2 regions of the Anaerobacillus sp. ABA4_114 genome follow, and region 2 is predicted to be linked to the other one. Evidence: riboswitches for the same ligand, from Rfam matches in the RefSeq annotation. Region 2 holds a riboswitch; the other holds the start of a gene.
The links. A riboswitch is a leader RNA that binds a small molecule or an ion and turns the genes downstream of it on or off. The one in region 2 is predicted to bind S-adenosylmethionine.
Positions count from the first base shown of each region.

Region 1: another riboswitch for S-adenosylmethionine. It lies ahead of ACXAEY_RS08135 (Na+/H+ antiporter NhaC family protein); the one in region 2 lies ahead of ACXAEY_RS04295 (methionine ABC transporter ATP-binding protein).

Region 1 is NZ_JBSWUM010000001.1:1,621,151-1,636,032, forward strand. Features, by position in the region: gene ACXAEY_RS08100 (MBL fold metallo-hydrolase) at 1-779, shown strand, start outside; gene ACXAEY_RS08105 (SDR family NAD(P)-dependent oxidoreductase) at 796-1,587, shown strand; gene ACXAEY_RS08110 (SDR family NAD(P)-dependent oxidoreductase) at 1,629-2,432, opposite strand; gene ACXAEY_RS08115 (M4 family metallopeptidase) at 2,533-4,176, opposite strand; gene ACXAEY_RS08120 (Y-family DNA polymerase) at 4,561-5,772, shown strand; gene ACXAEY_RS08125 (YolD-like family protein) at 5,788-6,120, shown strand; gene ACXAEY_RS08130 (alpha/beta fold hydrolase) at 6,210-7,049, shown strand; SAM riboswitch class I at 7,131-7,235, shown strand; gene ACXAEY_RS08135 (Na+/H+ antiporter NhaC family protein) at 7,304-8,608, shown strand; gene ACXAEY_RS08140 (hypothetical protein) at 8,649-9,326, opposite strand; gene ACXAEY_RS08145 (hypothetical protein) at 9,777-10,238, opposite strand; gene ACXAEY_RS08150 (nucleotidyltransferase domain-containing protein) at 10,410-11,123, shown strand; gene ACXAEY_RS08155 (AbrB/MazE/SpoVT family DNA-binding domain-containing protein) at 11,373-11,657, shown strand; gene ACXAEY_RS08160 (TrmB family transcriptional regulator) at 11,712-12,470, opposite strand; gene ACXAEY_RS08165 (MFS transporter) at 12,606-13,781, shown strand; gene ACXAEY_RS08170 (SDR family oxidoreductase) at 13,841-14,485, shown strand; gene ACXAEY_RS08175 (manganese-dependent inorganic pyrophosphatase) at 14,707-14,882, shown strand, end outside.
Region 2 is NZ_JBSWUM010000001.1:876,028-890,909, forward strand. Features, by position in the region: gene ilvC (ketol-acid reductoisomerase) at 1-75, shown strand, start outside; gene ACXAEY_RS04275 (2-isopropylmalate synthase) at 62-1,603, shown strand; gene leuB (3-isopropylmalate dehydrogenase) at 1,621-2,727, shown strand; gene leuC (3-isopropylmalate dehydratase large subunit) at 2,745-4,157, shown strand; gene leuD (3-isopropylmalate dehydratase small subunit) at 4,170-4,751, shown strand; SAM riboswitch class I at 4,992-5,101, shown strand; gene ACXAEY_RS04295 (methionine ABC transporter ATP-binding protein) at 5,218-6,240, shown strand; gene ACXAEY_RS04300 (methionine ABC transporter permease) at 6,233-6,901, shown strand; gene ACXAEY_RS04305 (MetQ/NlpA family ABC transporter substrate-binding protein) at 6,925-7,767, shown strand; gene ACXAEY_RS04310 (L-lactate dehydrogenase) at 7,809-8,759, opposite strand; gene ACXAEY_RS04315 (carboxymuconolactone decarboxylase family protein) at 8,922-9,293, shown strand; gene ACXAEY_RS04320 (YuzK family famiily protein) at 9,552-9,692, shown strand; gene sufC (Fe-S cluster assembly ATPase SufC) at 10,010-10,795, shown strand; gene sufD (Fe-S cluster assembly protein SufD) at 10,814-12,121, shown strand; gene ACXAEY_RS04335 (cysteine desulfurase) at 12,121-13,344, shown strand; gene sufU (Fe-S cluster assembly sulfur transfer protein SufU) at 13,334-13,780, shown strand; gene sufB (Fe-S cluster assembly protein SufB) at 13,882-14,882, shown strand, end outside.

The DNA of each region.
Region 1 (14,882 bases), 750 kb from region 2:
ATCAAGTGATTTTAACACATCATCACCCTGATCATATCGGGTTAGCGGGATTGATGAGAGAGATGGGTAAGAACGTGCTTGGTCACTGGAAAAATGATCGTTGGCTTGAAATGAAAGATAGCTTTTTGCAAGAGCACGAGATGTTTATGAGAGGCATCTATCAAAGTGCGGGCGTCCATGATCGTTTTTTACATCATGTCCATGATGTAAAAGAATATCTCTCCTTTACAGATCGGGCTACGTGTGATGTCCATCTTACTGAAGGCGATGAGGTTCCTGGCTGCAAGGGATGGAAGGTAATCGAAACTCCTGGTCATGCACAGAGTCATATTTCTCTTCTCCATGAACAGACTGGAACGATGATAGCAGGGGATCACCTCATTAAGAATATCTCATCGAATCCTATACTGGAGCCTCCGTACAACGGGCAGCCAAATCGTCCGAAGCCACTGCTGCAACAGCGCGAATCGTATTACAAAACGCTAGAATTAGCACCGTCTTTTGTTTATACAGGCCACGGTGATCCGATTGAAGATGTCGAGGTGTTAATCAAGGATCGTCTGCGACAGCAGGAAGAACGAGCCAAGAAAGTTGGAGCGTTATTAAAACAAGAGCCGCTAACCGCTTTTCAAGTTTGTCAAAAGCTGTTTCCAGGTATTTATAAGAAGCAGATTGGTCTTACTCTTTCTGAGACCATCGGTCAGTTAGATTACTTACAATCTGAAGGGATGATAACTCAAGTTAAAAGTGGAGAAGTCGATCTCTATAGACATCAATAATCGTTAGGAGAGAGTCATGAAGAATATTAAGAACAAAGTTATACTTATAACCGGGGCTTCAAGTGGAATAGGCCGCCAGTTAGCTCTGGATTTAGCTAAAGAAGGCGCAAGACTTATCCTCGTCGCGCGAACCGAAGAAACGTTGCTTAGGTTGAAAGAGCAAATTGAATCGGAAGGTGGCTATCCTCCTGCCGTATGGCCGATGGATGTTGGAGATGGGGAGAGAGTTGATCAACTCCTTCCTCGATTATTAAAAGAAATGCCTCCGATTGACATTCTGATCAATAACGCTGGCTTCGGTAAGTTTGACAATTTCGTCGATGCCGATATGAAAGAAATCGAGACGATGTTCGATGTGAACGTCATAGGATTGATGAGATTTTGCGCGAATGTTTTACCAGGCATGGTAGAAGCGAAAAAAGGCCTAGTCATCAATGTTGCTTCACAAGCTGGAAAAATCGCGACACCTAAATCAGCTGCTTACTCCGCTACAAAGCATGCGGTCCTTGGGTTTTCAAATAGCTTAAGGTTAGAGATGAAGCCTTATGGAATCAACGTAATGACCGTCAATCCTGGGCCGATTAAGACTAATTTCTTTGAAGTGGCTGACAGCAGTGGCAATTATACAAAGAACGTAGAAAAAATGATGCTGACTCCTGAAAAGGTTTCGGGTGAGATCTTATCAGCTATTGAAAAAGGCAAACGAGAAGTGAACCTTCCTGGGTGGATGAATGCCGGAGCGAAGATTTATCACGCAGCCCCTGGTCTAATTGAAAAAGTGGGCGGACGATTTTTTAATCAGAAATAAACAAGGAAGCATCAATCCTTTTGATGCTTCCTTGTTTTGTTTTATCTCATCACACTACCACCAGAGATCTTTAATGACTCTCCAATAATGTTTTCGGATGCGCGCGATAAGAGGTAGATGATGCTGTTTGCTACTTCTTCTGGCTGCGTGATTCGTCCAGAAGGTAATCCTTCTTCTACCGCTTGTAATTCTTCTTCGTAACTTTTACCTTCCCGCTTTCCTTTAGCTTCTATTGCATTTCTTCCCATTTCGGTGTCGACAAATCCAGGGCATACGGCGTTAACGCGAATGCCGTGCTTGATCGCTTCGTGGGCGAATGATTGTGTGAATCCAGTTATTGCGAATTTTGATGCGCTGTATGCTGTGTTTCCGTATGTACCTCTTAATCCTGAAAGTGAAGAGAGGTTCACGATTCCACCTTTTTTACCCTCGTTACGCATGTGGTTATAAACGAGCTGCGTAAGAAGCACTGTAGCAGTGTAGTTCAGCTCCATCACGTTACGTAAATCTTCTTCCTGTAAGTGATCTAGCGTATCTCCACCACCAATACCTGCTGAATTTACGAGTCCAGTGATCGGTCCGTTTTCCTTTGCAGCTTTCTTGATAAGATGCGAGCGATCTTCTGCGTTCGTTAGGTCAGCAACAATACTCGTGACGTTTGCGCTCTCCACTAGTTCCTCGCATTCTTTTTGTAATTCTGAAAGTTTTTTTTCGTTGCGTCCTGTAATCGTTACGGCTGCACCTGTTTGTACCGCTACTTTCGCTGTCACATATCCAATTCCACCGGTAGCTCCAGTGATCAAGATATGTTGGTTATTTAAAGCGTCTTCCTTGAATAGCTGCATGTGTTATCCTCCTTGCAAATAATTTAACGTAACCATTCCCGCTATCTCTTTACTAAAACATGAAAACAGGTAGCTTTAAGAAAAGCTACCTGAAAATGCCTTACTGTACGCCGACAGCGTCGAATGCTTGTTTAACGGATTGTACTTCTGAACTACTTGCACCGTACAAATCTGTAGCAGCTTGTACTGCTGAAGAACGCATATGACTGAAGTCGGAAGAAGCTGTTAAATATTGCGTTAACGTGCGGTAATAGATGTCACCGAGCTTGTCCTTACCGATACCTGATACGGTCACGCCATAAAATGTTCCACCTTCGCTCAGTAGGTAAGCGGCTTTGTTCATGATTCCGCTGTTGATGTGTACACCACCATTATCCTGTGTCCCCGTATAGCGTTCTGAGTAATGAGCTGGATCTCCGAATTGAGTAGGATCTGCCATAGATCGAAGCGCATCACCAGATGTCCCAGGGGTATAAATATCTTCTCCGATTAGCCAATCGGGGTTATTGTTATCATGAAATTCAACAAGCGTTCCGAATACATCAGACATCGATTCGTTCAAAGCTCCAGACTCATTTTGATAGATCAAATCGGCAGTAGTGTCCGTAACCGCGTGAGTTAGTTCGTGCGCCACGACGTCCTCTCCGCCTGATAGAGAAACGAATGTAGAGCCGTCACCCTCTCCATAAACCATCTGACTACCATTCCAAAAAGCGTTATTGTAGTTTCTGCCGTAGTGTACAGTCGATTTTAGCGGTGCGCCGTTACCATCATAACTGTCTCTATTAAAGACTTGTTTGAAATAATCATACGTTGCTCCTGCGTAGTAATGTGCATCTACTGCAGCGGCATCATAGCTCGCATGGTACTGATTATCTGAATCTGACCAAAGGGACCCAGGTAGTTTTGTTCGATTCGATGCATCATAGGTAAAGACGCCTCCACCTCTCGTCGTATCTTTTAAGTAATAGGTTGATGAAGAGAGGAGTGTGTTGAATGACTTCGTATCACCAAGGACTCCAGTGCCTGTCCCGGTTGTTGTCGTGCCAGTGATATCACCACCGCCGCCCGGTTTGCCGACACCTTGTTTTTTGGCTTCGTGAATCGCGTTGAAGCTTGTTAGCACTTCTCCTGTCACAGCATCGATAAGATAATTCCAATTTCCTGGCTCAGGGGATAGGAAGTTAAGTGTTACATGATAGGCGTAACTAGCAGTATGCCCCTGTGGATATACGACAAGGTCTGACTCTGGTTTTTGTTCGTAATCAGGCGTGAAACCAAGAGCTTCCTCCGCTTTTTTAATTGCATCCTGCTTTTTAAATTTAGCTGCTTTCTTTAGTTCTTTCTTTGATTCTAGATCTGAAATGACTTGCCCTGAGACAGCTGTTAATACGCCATCTTTATTTACGTGAACCGTTTGGGTAGAGCCGTAAACTGGCGTCCCCTCATGTAACTGTTGGAGGCGAAATACGGTAAACCCGAGATCATCTTTCTCACGCGATAAAATTTCAAAGGATTGCTCGGCGGTCTTTCCGCTGAAATTGTAGTAATCTTTGTTTTCGTTTAAGTAATCGAACAACACCTCGTTTGGATTTTTTGCGGAGGCCTTTGTTAACTGGCCTGATACAAACGATGGTGTTTCTTTTTTGTTATGTACGTTAGTTGCTAACGATGAGGGTGGTGCAAGCATGCTTCCTACAAGCCCTGCAGATAATCCTAATGCTAAAAGTTTTTTCTTTCTCATTTGAATCCTCCTTTTATCAGATGAGAAAACCATAGCATATAAAACTAAATATTCAAATAAATTAGATAATTTTGATAATATTACCTACTTTAAGTTAATTGGTTGTGAATCTATAGACCTAGGCAATATAGCTTTTAGGACTAATGTATCAGTCCTTGATGTTAGGCAGGGATGATGCGAATCGGGAGAAATCGCTAATTCTCTTGGGTTGGTCACCTCTACATCTTTTGGTTGGAAGAAAGTACTTATTGATATACGAACGTATATTCGGGTAAAATACGGGTATAGATATACAGAACTAGTGTTCTTATTTTCGATTATTTGAAAGGAGTGGTGAAGGTGGATTATTCAACGTTAAAAAAGAAAACCATTTTGTGTGTTGATATGAAAAGTTTTTATGCGAGCTGTTCTGCGGTCGAGATGGGGCTCGATCCCTTAACGTGTCATCTTGCTGTCGTGGGAGATACGGAGCGTCAGGGTAGTGTTGTTTTAGCGGCCTCGCCTGCACTAAAAGAAGATTTTAATATCCGAACAGGAAACAGGCTTTTTGAAATTCCTGATGATCCCCGTATTCATATCGTGAATGCAAGAATGTCATCCTATTTGAAGCAATCGATGGAGATCACAAGGTTATTTCATCGGTATGTTCCAAAAGAGTGTATCCATACGTACAGCGTGGATGAATCTTTTCTTCAAATCGACGGGACTGAGCGTCTTTGGGGAGGACGCTTTGAGACGGCTAATAAAATCAGGAAAGAAATCAGTGAAACGTTCGGTTTACCATGTGCGATCGGTATAGGTCCTAATATGCTGATGGCGAAGCTTTGTCTGGATTTAGAGGCCAAGAAGTATGGCGTTGCTGAATGGACGTATGAGGATATTCCTGAGAAGCTCTGGTCCATTTCGCCTCTAAGTAAGATGTGGGGGATCGGTCCGCGTCTCGAGCGCACTTTAAATCGGATGGGAATTATGAATGTTGAGCAGCTCGCAAAATACCCGCTACATCTTCTTGAACAAAAATTCGGAGTGATGGGTAATCAGCTCTATCACCATGCATGGGGAGTAGACCTTTCCGACATTGGAGCTCCGATTATGCAGGGACAGATTAGCTTTGGTAAAAGTCAGATTCTACTGCGGGATTATCACGAACAAAAAGAAATCAAACACGTTATTTTGGAAATGAGTGAAGAAGTAGCGAGGCGTGCGAGGAGAGCCGGGAAAGCGGGGCGTACGATCAGCCTCGGGATCGGCTATAGTAAAGACGAAGGAGGCGGTGGTTTTCACAGGTCGAAAAGCATCGATAGCCCCACTTCCATCACACTTGAAATCTATAACGTGTGCTTGCAGCTTTTTCAGGAATTTTATAGAGGGCAAACGGTTCGGAAAATTTCAATCGCTCTTTCAAATATTTGTGATGACGAGGAAGTGCAGCTCGACCTTTTCAATATGAAACGGCCGAAGCAACGAGACCTTGGATACGTAATGGATTCGATACGGGAGAAATACGGATCCGATTCTCTGCTTCGCGCTGTTTCCTATACGAAAGCCGGTACAGCATTGCATCGAAGTAAGCTTGTCGGAGGTCACAAAGCATAGAAAGGGGTTGATAAGATGATTCGTGACCGAGGAAATATCAAATGGACATCGATGATGTTACCAGAGCATGTTAAAGAGTTAAGAGAATGGAAAGAAGAAGATCGGAGAAGAGAACAGCCTGAGCTTGATGAGCAGAAGATGGAGGAGATGAACGACACCATTTGCGAAGCGATGGCCTTTCACCAGCCGCTTACATTTCACTACTTCAAGAACGGTACGAAGAATGTGTTGACAGGATATGTTCATTATATCGACCAGCTCAATAAAGAATTGCGAATTGTTGACCTAGATGAGAAGAGGCAGAACATTCCGTTTGCAAGCCTCGTGCATATCGGTGAAGGCGACTAAGATGGTAACACTCTCCACAACTGAAGACGTTTTTCCTCAGCGAAAAGGGGTAAAATACGTACAAACTAGTATACGGAGTGAACTGTCAGATGCTATCTGTAGAGAGTCTCAAACATTATAAGGAAAACATAAAAGGAATCGATATTCACTATGAATATCATGAGAACGAAGTGACGTCCGACCGTCCTGTACTAACATTACTGCATGGGTTTTTATCTTCGACTTTTAGTTATCGACGGTTGATTCCCTTGCTTTCAAAGCATTACACGATTGTAGCCGTGGATCTCCCGCCGTTTGGAAGAAGTGAAAAATCGAGTCGGTTTGTTCATTCTTATCAAAACTTTGCGGAAGTCGTGATCGAACTACTCGAGCGGCTAAGTATTGACGAAACCGTTATGATCGGTCATTCGATGGGAGGGCAAGTGGCATTAAGAGCCGCAAGTATCGATGAAGACCTAGTTAAGAAAAACATTTTGCTCAGTAGTTCAGGCTACCTTGAAAAAGCGAGGCAGAGTTTAGTGTATTCCTCTTATTTGCCCTTTTTCTCAATGTATTTAAAGCGCTGGCTTTCGCGAAAAGGAGCAAAAGGGAATTTGGTGAACTGCGTTTACGATCCGAATTTAATCGATGAAGAGATGGTGGATGGGTATGTTCAGCCTTTCTTTCATGAAGGGATTTTCCGTTCTCTCGTACGAATGATTCGAGATCGTGAAGGGGATTTATCACAAGAAGAATTGAGAAGAATTCATACGCCGAGTTTACTGATATGGGGGGAGCATGATCGAGTTGTACCGCTTCAAATTGGAAAGCGGTTGGCAGAAGATCTGCCGAATTCAGAGCTGATCGTATACGAAAAGACGGGTCATCTTCTTCCGGAAGAGCAGCCTCGTTCGATTTTAAGAGACATTCAGAAATTTATTCAGGCATAAGTCGAAGAGCGACACGATTCGACTTTTTTCTTGACGAAAAAGAATAATGCGTGATAAACTTCATAACACTAAATCGAATAGTTCTTATCAAGAGAAGTGGAGGGAACTGGCCCTGAGAAGCTTCAGCAACCTCTGATATGTCAGAAAGGTGCTGCTTCCAGCAAGAGAGATCTTGAGAGATAAGAGTGAAAGCCCTCTTCTCTTGAAGTGGGCTTTTTTGATTGCTACAAACTTTACGAACAAGGAGAAACATCATGGACAAAGACATAAAAGGGAACGGCTTTGCGCTGCTTCCACTCGGTATATTTATTTTACTTTTTATTGGAACGGCAGTTGTAACAAAAGATTTTTATAGCATGCCTGTTGTGCTTGCTTCACTGATCGCTGCAGGCGTTGCACTTGCGATGAATAGGAAAGAAAGCTTCATGACAAAGGTCGAGGTGTTTTGTAGAGGAGCAGGGAACTCCAATATCATCTTAATGATTCTTGTTTTTTTATTAGCGGGAGCATTCGCTGAAACAGCCAAGAAGATAGGTGCAGTAGATTCGATTGTGAATCTCGGCATCTCAATATTACCAGCAAGCCTTCTCGTTGTTGGTTTATTTTTAATCGGATGCTTTATTTCGATATCGATGGGGACGTCGATGGGAACGATCGTAGCACTGGCTCCGATTGGAATTGGAATTGCAGAGCAATCAGGGATTCCTGTAGCTTTGACATTGTCAGCGGTCATCGGAGGAGCGATGTTTGGAGATAACCTCTCGATGATTTCGGATACGACGATTGCAGCTGTTCGGACGCAAAACACGAAAATGAAAGATAAGTTCAAAGTGAACTTTTTCATCGTTTTACCGGCTGCAATTATTACTGCCATTATATATGGATTCTTAACGGTAGGGGAAAGCGCGACAGTAAGTGGAGGTAAATCATTTGATTTTATCACAGTACTCCCATACCTTGGCGTATTGATCGCAGCGATTGCAGGCGTGAATGTACTGATCGTACTCGTTAGTGGGACATTGTTCGCAGGTGCTGTGGGCTTATTTAACGGGACGTTTGGTTTAAGTGGGCTCGTTTCTACGGTAACGGATGGCATCAAAGGGATGGAAGATCTCGCCATGATCGCATTGATTATTGGTGGGATGATCGAGGTTATCCGATATAATGGAGGCGTTCAGTACGTTCTCGATAAAATTCTTCATCGAGTGAGATCGAGAAGAGGGGCAGAGTTTGGTATCGCTGGGCTCGCTACGGTTTTAGACTTATCAACGGCAAATAACACGATATCAATCATAATGGGTGGACCACTCGCGAAGAACATATCAGAAGAGTATCAAGTTGATGCTCGAAAGTCCGCAAGTATTCTTGATATATTTTCTGGAAGTGTTCAGGGCATGCTGCCATACGGCGCACAGTTGTTAGCAGCGGCTGGACTAGCTTCGATCTCGCCTTTAGCACTCATACCATATTCAATCTATCCAATTCTTACAGCGGTCGCTGGTATTGTGGCAATTACCATCAATTATCCTTCATTTCGAAAAGAAGAAGCAGTAGAATAACGAAACAACCAGGCCTGTCAAAATGACGGCCTGGTTTTGTTTATTCTTCGATCTGCTTTTGTAGGTTTACAATTTTTTGAGGCAATATATAAAGAAATTCAATCAATGAGTCCAATAAATCAATAATTAAATTAGCTGTTTCTTCACTTGCAGAATTTTCAAGGCATAAAAGGTTGTGGAGGTTACTTCCTTTTCCTAACAGCTGCCCGAGCCGTACGATTGGCTCTTCAAGATCAACTTGTTTGGCCAGGCTTTCGAGCTGTTTTGATAGAGGTTGAGAAAGTTCATTTTCAGCTAAAAAGCTTCTAGTGATGCTCTCTAAAACGCGGTTTGCCATAACGGCTGTAGCAGTCCAGTCTTTCATATTATGTACGTTAACTGCTGAACGATAGACCCGCTCGAGGTCATCTGGCAGCCTCGCAGTGCCAACCAATCTTCCAAGAGGTTCTCTAGTGAAAGAAGTTTGGTGAACAAAGAGCTCTACTTCTTCACCTTGATCGCTTGTAGACGTTTTAATCAATACAAAGAGTATGGATTCTTTACATACCGAACATCTTGAAAAGGTTGAAAAGACCGTTTGGTTGATCTGGTAATCGAATTTCAAATGAAAAGAAGCGGTGTTTCCGCACTCTGGACATTCTGTATTGGCGGACTTTGGTAGTTTTGTTTGTCCGTATTTTACAACAGAATTAATTGTCGTTTGTTGTATTTTTCTCATCTAATACCCCCTGAATCGATTTTGAGCTTAATCTTTGATCTCTTATTGATACGGGTGTTGAGAATAAGGTGGATGTAGTAGTAAGAATATTATAACATTTTATCTTATCAACTTACATTATTCGCCCCGATTGGTAATTTAAGGGGGCGCATTGTGGAGAATAAAAGATTTGTGTTGATTCGAGACAAAAGCCTCTATGTAATCCTGTTTTCTAAAACAAAATTGACAACAAATCAAGCCTGTGAACAAGTATGGTTAAAACACCGAAGAGCAAAAGTACGATTAACATTCGCTTCTTCACATCAACCTGCAATCCCTGCTAATTCAAGAGAAAAACGCTCATACGCTAGAACACTCATTCCTTCTTGTTATACTATCGTTAATGTTATTTTATCTGAATCGCTTCAGATAGAAAATACCCCCAGCAACAAAAGGTTGCTGGGGGTATTTTTATTGACGGATGAAGCCTTCTTCATCAAGGTACTGGATCGCTTCGTTATAAGAAGGGAAAGTGCCATCAAGCATGTCACCGGCATACACATTCCAAAGCTCTAGCTCAGGCTCATACGCGAGGTGCAGCGTTTGATCTTCTTCGTTCATCCAGATTTCTTCTTCAATATCTTCTCCTGGCAAAACAGAAAGAGAGTGAATCGCTTCTCCGATTATTTTTCGAAGATCATTACTTGAGAAGTCACGAATGTTCACCATTCCTCTATCGTCTACTGGGTACTCTTCAAGTAGCTCGCCATAGACAAATCCGTTCCCATTCGGGTGCAGATGATAGACGACGTTCTTTTTATCCATAACACTTTCTTCAAAATGAAAGTTAACTCTTCCCATCGATACATCTTTACGCGTTAATTCAGGGAAAGTAGATTCTATAATGTGTAGCTTTTCTTCAAAAGTTAGCATAGTGCCTCCTGTTAATAACATTTGTATAGTAAGTCTGTGCTTACGACCAAACGTGTATTCAACTCTTCTTCATCTTGTACTATAAGAGTGTATCAAAATGTTAATCAATGTGGAAGGTATGATTCTTCGTCTTCTCAATGTAAAATAAAATAAAAAGCCGAGGGGAAGACCATGAAACGATTAGAGCTTGCCAAACGTGATGCGAAGGAACTTGTAAAGAGTCACTTTCCTCACTGTAATGTAGCACTTTTAGCTGGAAGTATTGTTAGAGGAGAAGGTACGAAAACGTCAGATCTTGATCTTGTTGTTTTCGATCCATCGGTTACGAATTCTTACAGGGAAAACTTATATTACAAAAAGTGGCCGGTAGAATTATACGTACATAATTTTAATACCTATCAATCCTTTTATAATAGCGACTGTGAGCGTGGTAAACCTTCGATGCCTCGAATGGTTGCAGAAGGAATCATTCTGATTGATGAAGGAAGCTGTAAAGAATTAAAAGAAGAAGCGAAGCGAATTTTAGAGGCGGGGCCTAAAAGTTGGGATGAAGATACAATTCGTTTGAAGCGATATTTTTTGACAGATGTGCTAGAAGATTTTATTGGTGCAACAGAGAGGGGAGAAGAATTGTGCTGCGCTCTAGCACTCTTAGAGCAGCTGCATGAGTTTATCCTTAGAATGAATAACCACTGGACAGGTTCTTCGAAATGGATTATGAGAGCGCTCAAACAATTTGATAGTGAGCTAGCTAGTGAATTTGAAGAGGTTTTTGATAATTATTTCAAAACCGGAAGAAAGGGCGATGTGATCAAGTTCGTAGATGATCAGATGTCACCGTATGGAGGGCGCTTGTTTGAGGGGTTTTCAATGGGAAAAAATTAATTTTAAAAAAGTGGTTTAGTTTTGATTATAAGGGGGTAACTATAAACTAGCTTAAAAATTCCCCCTTTTTTCCGTCCGGTTTAACCGGGCGGTTTTTTTTTGATCTAAGCGGGTATCAATAGTTAGAAGCAATTAGAATAATTTTGGAAAATTATAAAAAAATTAGCATTTTTGCTTGCTAGTAGACAAGTAAACTATTAAAATTAAATAAAGAACGTTTTCGTTCGCTAAAAAGAAGGAGTGATAAGCATGAAGAGCACAGGTGTCGTTAGAAAAATTGATGAACTGGGCCGTATCGTCATTCCAAAAGAACTGCGCCGCACACTTGATATCCAGGTGAAAGACCCAATGGAGATCTTTACGAGTGAAGATCGAATTGTTTTAAAAAAGTACCAACCGGAGATGGCGTGTATGATTACTGGAGAAGTCTTAAATGAGAATAAGTACTTTGGCAATGGAAACATCATATTGAGTCCAGAGGGAATGGCTATTTTAAGAGAAGAAATAGAGAAGACACTAGAAGTAAAAGCATAGAGTGATGAAGGAGAGAAAAGCATGCCTGGTGCGGCATGCTTTTTTTTCATTTCCTCAGTATCGTAATTTTAACAGGACGTTTTTAATATCCTCATCCTCCATCATTAATGCTCCGAATTTGCGAGTGATTTCAGTCAAAGCTACATCATGATAGAAGAACTCAGTAAAGAACGTCACTAGGGGACGAGAGCTCGTATGAATCGCTTGCCAGCCTGTTTCTTCGTAACCAGCAAATACGAGTTCCTTATTATCAACAATGAGGATGCGGCTTCGCTGCAGCGCTTCATGTTGAACATCAGGTATCAAAGTTGTGATCGTATCTATTTTTGTATCGAGCTCCCCGATCGAATGAAGTTCAACTGAAATTCCATTCATTTGCTTTTCTTCAATAGTTGAAATGTGCTGTGAGAGATCGTCTGACCAACCAGAATAGACGATCGAAGAGGTTGCCTGTTTTAGAAGGTCAGCTACAAGTGAGTCAATCGATTGGTTATCTTTAAGACTCCAAACGCGGTCATCCAAAGGTTTTTTCCTAGCTTCATACGATTTTAATTGGTCGATATTTCGATTAAAATCACGTTGTAATTTTTCGATGGCTGAGTTTAGCGGAAGTGGTCTATATAATCTCTTTTTTTCAACTGTTGATTCCAAAACCATTCCTTTTTCTCCCATTTTATAAAGGACTTCATATACTTTCGAGCGAGGGACGCCAGATTGTTTTACGATCGCAGATGCGTCAAGCGCTTCCTCTGTCGTAATCAACGCTTCATAAATTTGACTTTCATACTGTGTGAATCCAAACTGCTGCAACATCACTATGCTCTCCTTGCTTTTCGCACTTTCCTACATCTTAGCATAACAACTAACGTTCCTGAAATTAACTATTGCCTTTTTGTTGAATGGGAGTTACCCTTTTAGTGGTAACTTAATGAGAAAAGGCGGATTATAATGAATAAAAAAGTATATTTACTGACAATCGTTTCGTTCGTTGTCGGGATGGTAGAACTGATTATCGGAGGTATTCTTGATCTTGTAGCGGAAGATTTAGGTGCTAGTCTAGGGAAGACAGGTCTATTGATCAGCGTATTTTCAATCGTATTTGCACTCGCTGCACCCATTTTATTATCCTTGACAGCAAAAGTAGAGCGAAAGAAACTTACGATACTCTCGCTAATCGTATTTTTGCTTGGGAATGCTTTGGCCGTTCTCAGCAATACTTTCGCAGTTCTAATGGCGGCGAGGGTGATATCAGCAGCTAGTGGATCACTTCTCGTTGTGCTTTGCGTCACGATCGCATCAAACATCGTAGAAAGTAAATACCGAGCTCGCGCGATCGGCGTCGTGTTTATGGGAATAAGTGCGTCACTTGTTCTTGGAGTACCGATAGGTCTTATGCTAGGAAATGCTTTCGGTTGGAAGGCACCATTTGTACTCATCATCGTATTAACGATTTTGTCAATTGCAGGCGTTCACTTTTTCATGGAGAGTATTCAACCGAAGCCCGCGATTCCGATGAGAAAGCAATTGCTGACTCTAAAGAATAGCAAGGTCTTTTCAGCACAGTTGACCTCATTTCTATTTTTAACAGGACACCTTACACTTTATGGATATTTAACTCCGTTTTTGAAATCCTCACTCGGGTTATCAGGAACATGGGTGAGCATTGTATATTTGATCTTTGGAGTCGCTGCTGTAGCAGGAGGGGGATTAGGTGGTGTCGCTTCTGATCGATTCGGAACAAAGCCAACTATAATCTCTGTTATCGTTGTTTTTGGAGTTTCGATGTTCCTTATTCCATATACAACGTTTGCCTTTCCGTTATTCCTAGTTGTAATGGTCGTTTGGAGCATGCTTAGCTGGGGGATTACGCCAGCACAACAAAGTTATTTGATTGAAATTGCGCCAGAATCATCTGATATACAGCAAAGTTTAAATAACTCTGCATTGCATCTAGGTATCGCACTTGGCTCAACTGTCGGTGCTTTCGTGATCGAAAAGGGCACAGTTGAAATGAATGCGACGGTTGGAGGGATGTTCATCATTCTCGCTCTCGTTAGTTCTGTCGTTTCGATGAAAGGGAAAGATTCGAGTATTTCTTCTCTATCAAATAGAAAAGCAGGTTAATTGAAGCTCATTCATAAATATGGAATAATGTCCATATTAAACGTGAAAGGAGCATCACAATGCACGTACTAGTTATCGGAGCTAATGGTCAAATCGGTCAAAAAGTTGTGGATTTACTTCATAGTAGTGAAGAACACACGGTGAAAGCGATGGTTCGTAAAGAAGAACAGGCGGAAACTCTAGCGGATAAAGGTGTAGAAGCAGTCGTAGCGAGCTTAGAAGATTCAGTTGATGAAATCGAAAAAGCGATGAGTGGAACGGATGCGGTCATTTTTACTGCGGGATCTGGCGGAAAAACAGGTGCTGATAAAACGCTGTTAGTAGACCTGGACGGAGCTGTCAAATCGGTTGAAGCTGCAGAGCGAAACGGTATCGAACGCTACGTGATGGTAAGTGCGTTCCAAGCTAATAATCGTGAAAACTGGAACGACGCTCTTCTCCCATATTATGCAGCAAAGCATTATGCAGACAAAGCGTTAGAAGCAAGTTCCTTATCTTATACGATTGTAAGACCGGGTGGGCTTCTGAATGAAAATGGAACTGGCAATGTAGCGGTTGGAGAACAACTTGAACGAGGATCTGTGCCTCGTGAAGACGTTGCGCGAGTAGTTGTTGAGGCATTAACGAACCCAAACTTAAAGAAACGTGCGTTTGATTTAACATCTGGAGATACTTCTATTAAAGAGGCGTTGCAAAGTTTATAAACGAGAAGCTTATAAGGAACAGACTGTCGAGATCTATCGACAGTCTTTTTTTGAGGACGGTGAGATAAAAAAAGATAGAAAGGATGATTGCTTTTATTGAAGTATGTTTAATGGTAGTCTAATCAAGGTATTCTAAATATGAAATTGATGTTGAGTTTAGGAGTCTACATCTTTACAATATGTAATGTGTACATAAATTCTCTTATTAAAGGAGTCGAACAATGGAAAAAGTATTGATTTTTGGACATAAAAACCCAGATACAGACACGATTACATCTGCGCTCGTTTATGCAGATTTGAAGAGAAAGCTCGGCAAGGATGTTGAACCTGTTCGCCTTGGAGCTGTTAATGCTGAAACACAATATGCATTAGATAAATTCAATGTTGAAGCACCAAG
Region 2 (14,882 bases):
AAAGAACTAAGAGCAATGATGCCGTTCGTTAAGCCAAAATCCAAGAAGGAAGTGGTTTCAAGTGCAAAAGATTAATGTATTCGATACGACGCTTAGAGATGGAGAACAGTCAGCGGGTGTCAATCTGAATGCATTAGAAAAGCTCGAAATCGCGAAACAGCTTGAGAGACTAGGAGTCGATATTATGGAAGCGGGTTTCCCAGCCGCTTCCAAAGGCGACTTCGAGGGTGTGAAGAACATTGCAGATACTGTACGAAATGTTTCTGTAACTGGTCTTGCTAGAGCGAATAAAACAGACATCGATACAGCATGGGAAGCCTTGAAAGGCGGTGCGGATCCAAGGCTTCACGTATTTCTTGCGACATCTCCGATACACATGACACACAAGTTGAAGAAGACGCCTGACCAAGTGGTAGAAACAGCAGTTGAAGCTGTGAGGTATGCCAAGACGATGTTTCCGAAGGTTCAATGGTCTGCAGAAGATGCGTGTCGTTCAGACCGAGCGTTCCTTGCAAAGATCATTACTGAAGTGATCGAAGCTGGTGCTACTGTCATAAATATACCTGACACTGTAGGGTATCGTAGCCCGCAAGAATATGGTGAACTATTCACTTATTTGAAAAACAACGTACCTAATATCGATCGAGTGGCACTTTCTGCTCATTGTCATGATGATTTAGGAATGGCTGTAGCAAACTCTCTAGCTGCGATCGAATGCGGTGCTACTCAGATTGAAGGAACGATCAATGGGATCGGTGAGCGTGCAGGGAATGCTGCGATCGAAGAAGTAGCGGTTGCCCTTCGAATAAGAAATGATTTCTACAACGCTGAAACGAACTTGAAATTAGATGAAATTAAACGAACGAGTACGCTAGTCAGTAAGCTGACTGGAATGGCGGTGCCGGGAAATAAGGCGGTTGTTGGAGCAAATGCGTTTGCCCATGAATCAGGAATCCACCAAGATGGCGTTCTTAAAGAGAAATCCACCTATGAAATTATTAGTCCTCAATTGATAGGTGTTCAATCGAATAGTCTTGTTCTAGGTAAGCATTCTGGTAAGCATGCTTTCAAAGATAAAGTGAAAGAGCTTGGTTTTGTTCTGGATGACGCGAAGATTCTTGAGGCTTTTTCAGACTTCAAAGACCTTGCCGATAAGAAAAAACACATTACCGAGGAAGATCTGATCACCCTTCTTACAGATATTCAAACCGATGAAACAGTTGAGAAATATGAGATTCATAGTATTCAAGTACAGTATGGTACTGCTAACATTCCGACGGCAACCATTTCGATGGTCTCACCTGATGGATCGATGCTGCAACAAGCTGGAACGGGTTCAGGTAGTGTAGAAGCAATCTATAACACGATCGAGCTGATGATTCCGGGTACGTTACAACTACAAGACTATCGTTTAAGCTCAGTCGGTGGCGGGCGTGATGCTCTAGCTGAAGTCCATGTACGGGTATTGTATAACGGAATCGAATCGAGTGGTAGAGGTACTGCCCAGGATGTATTAGAGGCTTCGGCCAACGCATATCTAAATGGAGTGAACCGTACGCTCGCTCGTGAAAATTATTTAGTGAAAAAGCAAGCTCACGTTTAAAAAGGAGGTTATATAGGATGAAGAAAACAGTTGCGGTATTACCAGGAGACGGAATTGGCACAGAGGTGATGGAGGGAACGATCAAGGTTCTCAATGCCGTAGCAGATCGATTCGGCCATGTGTTCGAATTTCAAAAAGGCGTCATCGGGGGCGTAGCGATCGATGAAACAGGCGAACCGTTGCCTAAAGAAACACTAGATATGTGTAAGCGATCTGACGCTGTACTTTTAGGCGCTGTAGGCGGACCGAAGTGGGATGATCTGCCTGGAAGACTTCGTCCTGAAAAAGGCCTTCTAACAATTAGAAAAGAGCTTGAATTGTTCGCAAATCTACGTCCGGTCAAAGCGTATGACAGTCTTTTAGACGCATCACCGTTAAAGGAAGACCGCATCAAAGGCGTCGATATGCTGATTTTAAGAGAATTAACGGGTGGCTTGTACTTTGGTACACCGAGTGAACGGAGAGAAGGTGGAGAGCGCGTAGTCGATACGCTTTCTTATACGCGTGAAGAAATCGAGCGCATCGTAGAACAAGGATTTAAAGCAGCTAGGAAACGAAAGAAGAAGCTGACGAGTGTCGACAAAGCGAATGTTCTAGAATCGAGCAGGATGTGGCGTGAAATCGTAAATGAAAAAGCAGCCTCATACCAGGACGTGGAAGTTGAGCATATGCTTGTGGATGCTGCAGCGATGAAAATTGTTCAGAATCCTGCACACTTTGACGTAATCGTAACAGAGAATCTTTTTGGAGATATCTTGAGTGACGAAGCTTCGATGATCACTGGGTCTTTAGGGATGCTTCCATCTGCAAGCTTAAGAAAAGATGGGTTTGGCATGTATGAACCAGTACACGGTTCAGCGCCCGATATCGCTGGTAAAAACCTTGCCAATCCACTAGCGATGATCTTATCTGCATCGATGATGTTAAACCATTCGTTCAATATGAAGGAAGAATCTGATGCGATCGATAAAGCTGTGATGGAAGTTCTTGAAGCAGGGTATTTCACAACTGATCTTGCGGGTGTTGGAAAGCGAAGTCTAAGTACTGATAAGATGGTCGATCAAGTTATCTTTCAACTAGCAGAAGATAATGCTACGGCTGGTATCATGGAAGCTTATGCGTGACAGTGAGGAGGATGGGTGTGGAGCCAAAAACAATTATAGAAAAGATCTGGGAAAAGCACGTTGTGCATAGAGAAGAAGGCAGTCCAGATTTACTTTATATCGATTTACACCTTGTGCACGAAGTAACATCTCCGCAGGCTTTTGAAGGCTTGCGTATGAATCAGCGGAAGGTCAGACGTCCTGATCTGACCTTCGCTACTATGGATCATAATGTTCCAACGATTGCGCGGCATATCATTAATGATCCTGTTTCAAAGGTACAGATGGAGAAGCTAGAAGAAAATTGTAAGGAATTTGGGGTCGAAATTGCCGATATTAACCATCCAGACCAAGGTATCGTCCATGTGATTGGCCCAGAACTAGGGTTGACTCAACCAGGCAAAACAATCGTTTGCGGTGATAGTCATACCTCGACACACGGTGCTTTTGGAGCACTTGCATTCGGGATCGGAACGAGTGAAGTCGAACATGTTCTTTCAACTCAAACTCTTTGGCAATCCTCTCCAAAAACAATTGAAGTTCGAGTGAATGGTCAGCCGGGCGCAGGTGTAACGGCGAAGGATATCATTCTTGCAATCATAGCGAAGTTTGGAGTGAATGCAGGAACAGGGGCTATTCTTGAATATACAGGTGAAGCGATTAGAAAGATGTCGATGGAAGAGCGAATGACAATCTGTAACATGTCGATAGAAGCCGGTGCTAAAGCAGGATTAATCAGTCCTGATGAGGTAACGTTTGACTACCTAAAGGGAAAAAGGCATGTTCCACAAGGAGAGGAATTCCAAGCAGCGATATCAGAATGGAGAAACCTTGCTACTGATGAAGGAGCAACGTATGACGACGTTTTAGAGATCCATGCTGATGAGATAGAACCTCAGGTTACGTGGGGTACGAATCCTTCTATGGGATCATCCGTCTACGGTAGAGTGCCTTTTCCAGAGGACTATGAAGATCCGGCTGATCAAAAAGCAATCGCACAGGCCTTAACGTATATGGGGTTAACAGCTGGGATGGCAATTCAGGATATCGACATCCAACATGTCTTTATCGGATCTTGTACAAATTCAAGGATTAGTGATCTTAGAGCCGCAGCAAATATTGTTCGTGGAAGGAAAGTACACCGCAATGTTCGAGCGCTAGTCGTGCCGGGTTCTAAATCTGTCAAAGAAACAGCGGAAGCAGAAGGACTAGATCAAGTGTTTATTGATGCTGGCTTTGAGTGGAGAGAAGCAGGATGCAGTATGTGTCTTGCGATGAATGACGATATCGTTCCACCAGGAGAGCGATGCGCTTCTACATCAAACCGGAACTTTGAGGGACGGCAAGGAAATGGTTCTAGAACGCATCTAGTCAGTCCTGCCATGGCAGCCGCCGCTGCTTTGGAAGGCAAATTTACAGATGCAAGAAAAATGAAGCAGCCTGTCGTGTAAAGGAGTGAAATCATGGAACCTATCAATGAATATACAGGTGTCGTCTATCCTCTTGAAAAGGTGAATGTGGACACTGATCAAATAATACCAAAGCAATTTCTGAAACGGATCGAGCGACAGGGGTTTGGACAGTTTTTGTTCTATCATTGGCGTTTCGATGACGATGGAATCGCACGGTCTGATTTCTCTTTAAATGAAGAGCAATACAGGTCGGCTTCAATCCTAGTAGCGGGTAAAAACTTCGGCTGCGGTTCATCGAGAGAACATGCTCCATGGGCCCTATTAGACTACGGATTTAGAGTGATCATCGCACCAAGCTTCGCAGATATCTTTTACAACAACTGTGTGAAAAACGGTATCCTTCCAATCGCTCTTCCTCAAGAAACCGTTGCTGAATTATTTACAAAGGCAAGCGAAGGTTATTCACTCACTGTTCAACTCGAAAACCAATCTATTAGTGATAATGATGGGCTGCACGTATCGTTTGAAATCGATCCCTATTGGAAGGAAATGTTGTTGAACGGGTGGGACGAAGTATCTAGAACCCTCTCTCTTGAGGATAAAATCGAGCAGTATGAAAATCAAAGAGCGTAAATAAGAGAGCATGTTTGATCCGTATAGAGATACAACTGAATCATTGGCGCGAGCGCTGTATGGATTGCAGCGCTTTTACGCTGTCAGAAAAGAGGGCTGACTTTAGAGGAGTAGTTGAAACTCTGACAGCTGGTTTTATTTAAAAATTCGGACTTTTTACTCATCGATTGACACACTAAAAGTCCCATGCTAGAATTCGATTTAGTACTTAACTAGAGTAACGTGTTAATAACTAAATATCTCTTATTCAGAGAGGTGGAGGGACTGGCCCTATGAAGCCCGGCAACCGTCAAACAGCGTGTTTGAGAAGGTGCCAATTCCTGCAAAGCAGATGCTTTGAGAAATGAGAGAAAGACATCGATTTCAAGTGCCTTTCTGCTCATAGCGGAAAGGCATTTTTTATTTCAAAAGGTTTTAAAATCAACCTATTGTGATGGGATATCGTAAGGTAAAAGGAAGTGTGCAAATGATTGAGTTAAAAGGTATAAAGAAGACGTTCTTTGCAGCCTCTGGACCAGTAGAAGCGGTGAAGAATACTGATCTTACAATTGAAAAAGGCGAAATTTTCGGAGTTATCGGATATAGTGGCGCTGGAAAGAGTACACTTATCCGCATGTTAAATCTACTTGAGCGACCAACTGAAGGCAGCGTAACAGTAGATGACAAAGCATTATCTAAGTTGAATAACAAGGAACTTCGTCTAGCAAGACAAGAAATCGGAATGATTTTTCAGCATTTTAATATTCTCTGGTCACGCACTGTAAAAGAAAATATTGCGTTCCCGCTTGAAATATCGGGCGTGCCGAAAGAGAAAAGAAAAGCTCGAGTGGACGAGTTGATCAACCTCGTTGGGTTATCCGGGAGAGAAGATGCGTACCCATCTCAACTAAGTGGTGGTCAAAAGCAGCGAGTTGGGATTGCGCGGGCACTTGCTAATAACCCTAAAGTGTTACTCTGTGACGAAGCGACATCGGCCCTGGATCCGAAGACCACAGATAGTATTCTCGACCTATTAAAGAAAATTAATAAAGAGCTAGGACTAACGATCGTGTTGATCACTCATGAAATGCACGTGATCAGAAAGATTTGTCATCGTGTTGCGGTCATGGAAGGTGGCAGTGTTGTTGAAGAAGGTCCAGTACTTGATATTTTCCATCATCCCAAGCAGCCGATCACCCGTGATTTTGTAAACCAACTGAGTGAGCCAGAGGAAATGAAAGAATCGATTTCACATCTTACTGAAGGTGCAGAAGGGACACTCGTACAATTTACTTTTGTAAAAGGAGCTACGGGGTCACCTCTCGTAACGAAGTTAATCAGAGAGTTTCAGATCGAAGTGAACATCATTCAAGGGAAGGTCACCCATACGCAGGATGGTCCTTATGGTAAGCTATCGGTCTTACTAAAAGGTGAACAATCTTCTATCGACAAAGCACTGAGCTATGCACGTGAGCAGAAAGTAGAAGTGGAGGTGATTCCAAATGCTTAGTTCACTATTTCCTAACGTGCGTTGGGAGGATATGTGGGAAGCGGCATTACAAACGATCTACATGACCGCGATCTCTGTGTTCGCAACGTTTATACTCGGCATTGGACTCGGCCTGCTGCTTTTCTTAACTTCAAAGGGAAACGTCTGGGAAAATCGATATATTAACGGTTTTGTTGCAGGGATTGTAAACCTGTTCCGTTCGATTCCATTCATCATATTAATTATTTTGCTTATCCCACTATCTGTATATATTGTTGGTACGATGCTGGGAGCTAATGCTGCATTGCCAGCACTTATTGCAGGGGCTGCCCCATTTTACGCACGAATGGTCGAGATCGCTCTAAGAGAAGTAGACAGGGGAGTGATCGAAGCATCCCAAGCGATGGGGGCTACGAATGGCCAGATTATTTTTAAAGTACTGCTTCCTGAAGCGATGCCAGCATTGATTTCAGGAATAACAGTAACTGCGATCGCTCTAGTGAGCTATACAGCGATGGCAGGTGTCGTTGGGGCTGGAGGATTAGGAGATCTTGCATATCTAGATGGTTTCCAACGAAATAATCCCGACGTGACGCTTGTCGCAACTGTATTAATTCTCGCTATTGTAGCAGTTCTTCAGGTTATCGGAGATGTTACAACGCGAGCTATGGATAAAAGATAAGATAAAAAAAGGAGAGAGAAACCATGAAAAAACTATTACTACTTTTGTCAGTTGTTGCTCTTGCAGCTCTAGCGGCTTGTGGAGCAAATAACGGTGGAAACAGTGAAGGCTCAGGATCAGAAAGTGAAGAAACGAAACTAGTTGTTGGTGCATCAAACGTTCCACACGCTGAAATCCTAGAAAAAGCACAGCCGCTTCTTGAGGAAGAAGGAATTACTCTTGAAATCGAGCGCTTCCAGGATTACATTCTTCCGAACAAAACTCTCGCTAATGGTGAGTTAGATGCGAACTACTTCCAAACAGTGCCTTATATGGAGCTACAAATGGAAGAAAACGATAACTATGATTTCGTAAACGCTGGTGGGATTCATATCGAGCCGATCGGTGTCTATTCACAGGAATATGAAAACCTTGATGCACTTCCTAAAGGTGCAGAAATCATCATGAGTAACTCTGTATCAGACCACGGTCGTATGCTTCAATTGCTAGAAGCGAAAGGTTTGATCAAGATTAAAGAAGGTATCGATCCAACAGATGCACAAGTCGAAGATATCGCTGAAAATCCAAAAGACCTTACCTTTAAAACAAACGTAGAAGCTTCCCTTCTTCCTCAGATCTATAAGCAAGGTGAAGGTGATGCTGTTTTAATCAACACGAACTATGCGATCGATGCTGGATTAAATCCACAAGAAGACGCAATAGCACTTGAAGGTTCGGACTCTCCATACGTGAACGTGATCACCGTGAACAAAGGTGATGAAAGTAACGAAGCTGTAAAAACGCTTGTTGAGGTTCTACGCTCAGAAGAAATTCAAACCTTCATTAAAGAAGAATATGATGGAGCAGTCGTACCAGTAAATGAATAAAGCAAAAAAGGTTCTCCTTTGTGGAGAACCTTTTTTTAGTGCTATTTATAAAGAAGGACCGGTTTCATAGCGTCAGTAAGCGTTTTTGCAGAGTGTTGAAGCTGTTCAGTTTCCTGAGGAGTGAGATCAAGTTCAATGACTTCTCGAATACCATTTCTATTGACGATTGCAGGTACGCCAATATAGAGATCTTCTAAACCGTATTCACCTTCTAATAGAGTGGATATAGTAAGAATAGAATTTTCGTTACGCAAGATGGCTTTGGTTAATCGAAGTAATCCCATCGCAATACCGAAATGTGTCGCACCTTTACGATTGATGATGTGGTAGGCTGCATCACGCACATCTGCAAACAGGGCATCAAGTTCTGCTTTTCCTTCAGAGGTATCTTTGATTAGTGAAAGAACGGGCCTGCTGCCGATCGTTGTGTGGCTCCACACAGGTAATTCAGTATCTCCGTGTTCACCTAAAATGTATCCATGAACATTTCTAGAATCTACATCAAAGTATTCCCCTAATAAATATCTAAATCTTGCAGTATCAAGAATTGTCCCTGATCCGATAACCCTTTCTTTCGGGAGGCCAGAGAACTTCCAAGTTGCATAGCTTAGGATATCAACTGGATTTGTAGCGACAATAAAAATTCCATCAAAATTGTAAGACATCACATTCGTCACGATTGTTTTGAAGATTTTGGTGTTTTTATCAATTAAATCTAACCTTGTTTCACCTGGCGCTTGGTTCGCTCCAGCCGCAATGACGACGATATCTGCATCACGACAGTCACTATAATCACCTGCCCAAATTTTCATCTGCGCACCAAAAGGAAGGCCATGATTAAGGTCCCTTGCTTCTCCTTCAGCTTTCTCTTTATTGGCATCGATTAATACGAGCTCATTTGCAACTTCTTGATTAAGTAAAGAAAATGCATAGCTAGTCCCTACGAACCCTGTTCCAATCACAACGACTCGTGTTGTTTTACCTTCAAACATATCATCCACTCCTTTAGCTCTTATAGTTACATAGTAAAGAACTATTCCCTCCATTAATGTGATAATTCTCACACAACCTTTAATTTTTTCTCTTCAAATTTATGGATAGCATTGTGATTGTCTTCTCATACTAACTCTGAATAATTGAAGGAGGAATGTGACGTGACGCAGGAACAACAAAATACAAATTTTGCACAAACAGCATTGCATGATTACAAAGAAGGCCTTGGAGTCTTTACTGAGAAAATGCCCCAAATAGCAAAGAAATATAATGCATTTACAGAAGCTTGTTTTAGAGAAGGTGCCGTTAGTAAGAAGGAAAAGCAGATGATTGCACTTGGGATCTCGATTTTCTCTCAAGATGAATATTGCATCATTTATCATACGAAAGGGTGCTTAGATCAAGGGTGCACTGAAGAGGAAATCCTCGAGACAGTTGGAGTAACAGCAGCCTTTGGTGGAGGAGCTTCCATGAGTCAAGCTGTAACCCTCGTTCAGGAATGTATTACGGATCTTAATCAAATGAAGCATTAAACTACGAGTTTCTTCCATTATATATATGCACAGTATTGGAATTGCTTCTTAAACGAAGGAAAGATAAGATTTATACTTTTCAATATATTCAAAACATAGAAGAGCAGGGTATTTCCTTTGTAATTGGTGTATATGGCATTTGTAGGCGACTGTATTAAAGTGGTAAATTAAGTGAGTAAATAAATAACCAATTACTGAAAGGATTGATTCATTATTAGCCCCTTGCGGTTAAACCACACACCTGAAATGGAAAAGGCAATGTTCCAGTCTCACGGAGTAGGATACGCAGAATATAGCAGGAATTTTAACAAACGAATGCAAGTAGAGCGCGATCGAGACATGGATCATCGCCAAAGTCTGATGTTGGTAAGTGAATTCGACCGTAAATTGCAAAAATGAATCAGCAATACGCTATAAAAACCAGTCGCTGACTGGTTTTTTATTTTGAAATGAGTACAACATCCGTTGTTTCCCTTATAAGGAAATGATACGCTTATTCTTGGGTGAGATTTGTAGTCTGAATAGGACACATAGATGTTGTTAACTCTAGTTAAGGACGCATTTCTCGTTCCTTGATAATAGTTTGGATTTGTTATAAAATTAGAATGAAAATAGATTGAGAATGACTCAGCACACATTCCTTGACATAAACCTTATAGCTAATACAATAAGGAAGGAAGAAGGAATAGTATAAACGTTATTGGAGGTATTCACAAATGGCAGCATCAACTCTTAAGATTGAAAATCTTCATGTTTCCATTGAAGGAAAAGAGATTATCAAGGGACTAGACCTTGAAATAAATGGTGGCGAAATTCATGCAGTAATGGGGCCGAACGGTACAGGAAAATCTACCCTTGCTTCCGCTATCATGGGACATCCGAAATATGAAATCACTCAAGGTAAAGTATTTCTTGATGATGAAGATGTGCTTGAAATGGAAGTTGATGAGCGTGCGAAAGCGGGCCTCTTCCTTGCTATGCAATATCCAAGTGAAGTAAGCGGGGTTACAAACGCTGATTTCCTACGTACATCAATCAATGCTCGTCGTGAAGAAGGCGATGAAATTTCTCTTATGAAATTCATTAAAAAGCTAGACAGCAAAATGGCTGAGCTTGATATGGGCGAAGAATTTGCTCAGCGTTACCTTAACGAAGGATTCTCAGGCGGTGAGAAAAAGCGTAACGAAATTCTTCAACTTATGATGCTAGAACCAAAGATTGCAGTTCTTGATGAGATTGATTCTGGTCTAGATATCGACGCTCTTAAAGTTGTTTCAAAAGGTGTTAATGCAATGCGTAACGAAGAGTTCGGTTGCTTGATCATCACTCACTATCAGCGTCTTCTTAACTATATTACTCCAGATAAAGTACACGTAATGATGCAAGGACGCATCGTGAAGTCAGGCGGAGCTGAACTAGCTCAGCGTCTTGAAGCAGAAGGTTACGATTGGATTAAAGAAGAACTAGGTATCAAAGACGAAACAGTTGGCCAAGAAGCGTAAGCAGTAAGGAGGATGACAATGTCAGTGGATACGAAGATTGCATTCGATCAAGATTATGTTCGGTCTTTTTCAGAGAAGCGACAAGAGCCACAGTGGCTTACTCAGCTTCGCCTAATGGCACTAGAGAAGTCAGCAGACCTACCTATGCCAAAACCTGATAAGACGAAAATAGATAAATTTAATTTCACTTCGTTTAAGCACGATGTACAGACAGAAGGTATTTCTTCATTGGATGAACTTCCTGAAGATATTAAAGAACTGGTTGCCAAAGACCAGCAATCTGGTAACCTTCTCGTGCATCGTAACTCAACGCCAGTTTTCAAACAGCTTTCTGATGAGCTTAAAAATAAAGGTGTTATTTTTACAGACATCTTAACGGCTGTACAAAACCATAGTGAGCTTGTTGAGAAGTACTTCATGAAAGATGTTATGAAAGTCGATGAGCATCGTTTAACAGCACTTCATACAGCACTTCTTAATGGAGGAACATTCCTTTATGTACCTCGTAACGTGGAAGTAGACGTTCCAGTTCAAGCGCTATACTGGCAAGAGGATCCTGAAGCAGGATTATTCAATCACGTGATCATCGTTGCTGAAGATAACAGTTCAGTAACATACGTTGAGAACTATCTATCTTATTCTCATGACGTTGAATCAGTTGCTAACATTATTGCTGAAGTTCACGTTGGGCAAAATGCTCGCGTAACGTTTGGTTCAGTCGATAACTTTGCAAAAGGTGTTACAACGTATGTGAATCGTCGTGCGAACGTAGGGCGTGATGGTAAGATCGATTGGGCTCTTGCTCAGATGAATGACGGAAACACGATTTCAACGAACTCAACGAACCTAGTTGGTGACGGCTCTTATGGTGATTCTAAGACGGTAACGATTGGCCGCGGTGATCAGAAACAGAACTTTACCAATGAGATGTTCCACCATGGTAAGAACTCTGAAGGTGTTCTTCTCGTTCATGGCGTTCAAAAAGAAAGTGCAAGTGCAATCTTTAATGGTGTTACAAAGATCGAGCACGGCGCTACAAAATCAAACGGCGACCAGACTCAACGCGTTCTTATGATGAACAGCAAGGCAAGAGGGGACGCTAACCCTATCCTTCTTATCGATGAAGACGACGTAATGGCTGGACATGCTGCATCTGTAGGTAAAGTAGATCCACTTCAGCTCTTCTATCTACAAAGCCGCGGAATCAACCGTAAAGAAGCAGAACGTTTGATCATCCATGGTTTCCTTGCTCCAGTTATTAACGAACTTCCGATCGAAGGCGTTAAAAACCGTGCGATCGAGGTAACTGAAAGGAAAGTAAATTAATGTTCGATGTGCAGGATATACGCAAGCAGTTTCCCATTTTACATCAAGAGGTAAATGGGAAACCTCTTGTTTATCTTGATAGTGCTGCAACGTCTCAAAAGCCAAAGCAAGTCATCGATGCAGTTGAGCGTTACTATAAAGAAATCAATTCGAACGTACACCGAGGGGTTCATACGTTAGGGACACACGCCACTGATGCATATGAAGGTGCCAGGGAAAAGGTACGTGAATTTATTCATGCACCCTCGACTGAGGAAGTTATCTTCACGCGAGGTACGACCACAGCACTGAATATGGTTGCATCAAGCTATGGCCGTGCGAACCTTCAGGAAGGTGACGAAGTTGTCATCACCCCTATGGAACACCACAGTAATATCATTCCATGGCAGCAAGCTGTCAAAGCTACAGGTGCCACACTCAAATACATTCCTCTTCAAAAAGACGGATCGATTTCTCTTGAAGATGTGGAGAATACGATAACTGAAAATACGAAGATCGTATCTGTTATGCACGTGTCGAACGTTCTTGGGACGATCAATCCAATCAAGGAAATCGCTGCGATTGCTCACCGAAAAGGTGCTGTGATGGTCGTAGATGGTGCACAAAGTACACCGCATATGAAGATCGATGTTCAGGACTTGGACTGCGACTTTTTCGCATTTTCTGCTCACAAAATGTGCGGTCCTACTGGCATAGGTGTTCTATACGGTAAAAAGCATCTCCTTGAAAACATGGAGCCGTTTGAATTCGGTGGAGAAATGATCGATTTCGTTGGTTTATATGACTCCACGTGGAAAGATCTACCTTGGAAGTTTGAAGGAGGAACTCCTATCATCGCAGGAGCTGTCGGCCTTGGTGCTGCGATCGACTTTTTGAACGAGATCGGAATGGATAACATTAAAGCACATGAACAGCATCTTGCTCATTATGCAGTGAAGCAAATGTCTAAAATTGAAGGTGTAAAGATTTATGGTCCTGAAGAACGTGCTGGAGTCGTAACGTTTAACAGTGACGATGTTCACCCTCATGACCTGGCGACAGTGCTCGATACAGAAGGAATCGCCGTTCGAGCAGGACATCACTGTGCTCAACCTCTTATGAAGTGGTTAGAGGTATCGGCTACAGCTCGTGCTAGCTTCTATTTATACAACACTGAAGAAGACGTGGACACTTTTGTAGCAGGGTTACAAAAAGCAAAGGAGTTTTTTGGTCATGTCTTTTAACAATCTTGACCAGTTGTATCGACAGGTCATTATGGATCATTATAAAAACCCTAGAAATAAAGGGGAGCTTGAAGAAGGCGACCTGAAAATCAATATGAATAATCCAACATGTGGAGACGCTATTCAGCTTCAGTTAAAAGTTGATGAAGGTAAAATCTCAGACGCCAAGTTTATTGGAGAAGGGTGCTCGATTTCTCTAGCATCCGCATCCATGATGACAGAATCTGTGAAGGGCCTTGAAGTTGATGAAGCACTCCGTATGTCTAAGATCTTCTCTGATATGATGCAAGGGAAAGACTACGATGAAGAAGAATTCGATCTAGGTGACATCGAAGCGCTTCAAGGAGTTTCTAAATTTCCTGCTCGTATCAAATGTGCAACACTTTCTTGGAAAGCGATGGAGAAAGGGTTTAAGGAACAGAACGACCAGGCTTAAGCCCTTTCCAGGTGTTGTAATAGATGCTTATTCATACTAGAATGATGGAAAGAGAACGTAAGCCAAACACTGACATGTAATATGTCTAGGAGGGAAATACTATGGCTAAAAAAATGCCTGAAGTTGGCGATTACCAATATGGTTTTAGTGATAAAGACGTTTCAATTTTCCGCTCACAGCGTGGCTTGACTCCTGAAATCGTTAAAGAAATTTCTCGAATTAAGGATGAGCCGCAGTGGATGCTTGATTTCCGTTTGAAATCTCTTGAAACATTTTATAAGATGCCTATGCCTCAGTGGGGCGGCGACCTTGCTGATTTAGACTTTGATGAGATTACGTACTACGTAAAGCCTTCTGAGAAGTCTGAAAGATCATGGGATGAAGTACCTGAAGAAATCAAAACAACGTTTGATAAGCTTGGAATTCCTGAAGCTGAGCAAAAGTACCTCGCTGGTGTATCTGCTCAGTACGAATCCGAAGTTGTTTATCATAACATGCAAGAAGACCTTGAAAAGATGGGAATCGTCTTTAAGGACACGGATACAGCTCTTAAAGAAAACGAAGACTTGTTCAGAGAACATTTCGGTAAAACGATTCCTCCGACAGATAACAAGTTCTCAGCTCTTAACTCTGCTGTTTGGTCTGGTGGATCATTCATTTACGTACCAAAAGGCGTAAAAGTGGATACACCTCTACAAGCATACTTCCGTATTAACTCTGAAAATATGGGACAGTTTGAGCGTACGCTTATTATCGCTGATGAAGGTTCTTCTGTACATTACGTTGAAGGTTGTACAGCTCCTGTTTATACAACGAATTCACTACACAGTGCGGTTGTTGAAATCATTGTTAAGAAGGACGCTTACTGTCGTTATACAACGATCCAGAACTGGGCGAACAACGTATATAACCTTGTTACGAAACGTGCTGTTGCAGAAGAAAATGCAACGATGGAATGGATCGATGGTAACCTAGGTTCAAAACTTACGATGAAGTACCCAGCTGTTCTTCTTAAAGGTGAAGGTGCACGTGGAATGACACTTTCCATCGCGCTAGCTGGTAAAGGACAGCATCAGGATGCAGGTGCTAAGATGATTCACCT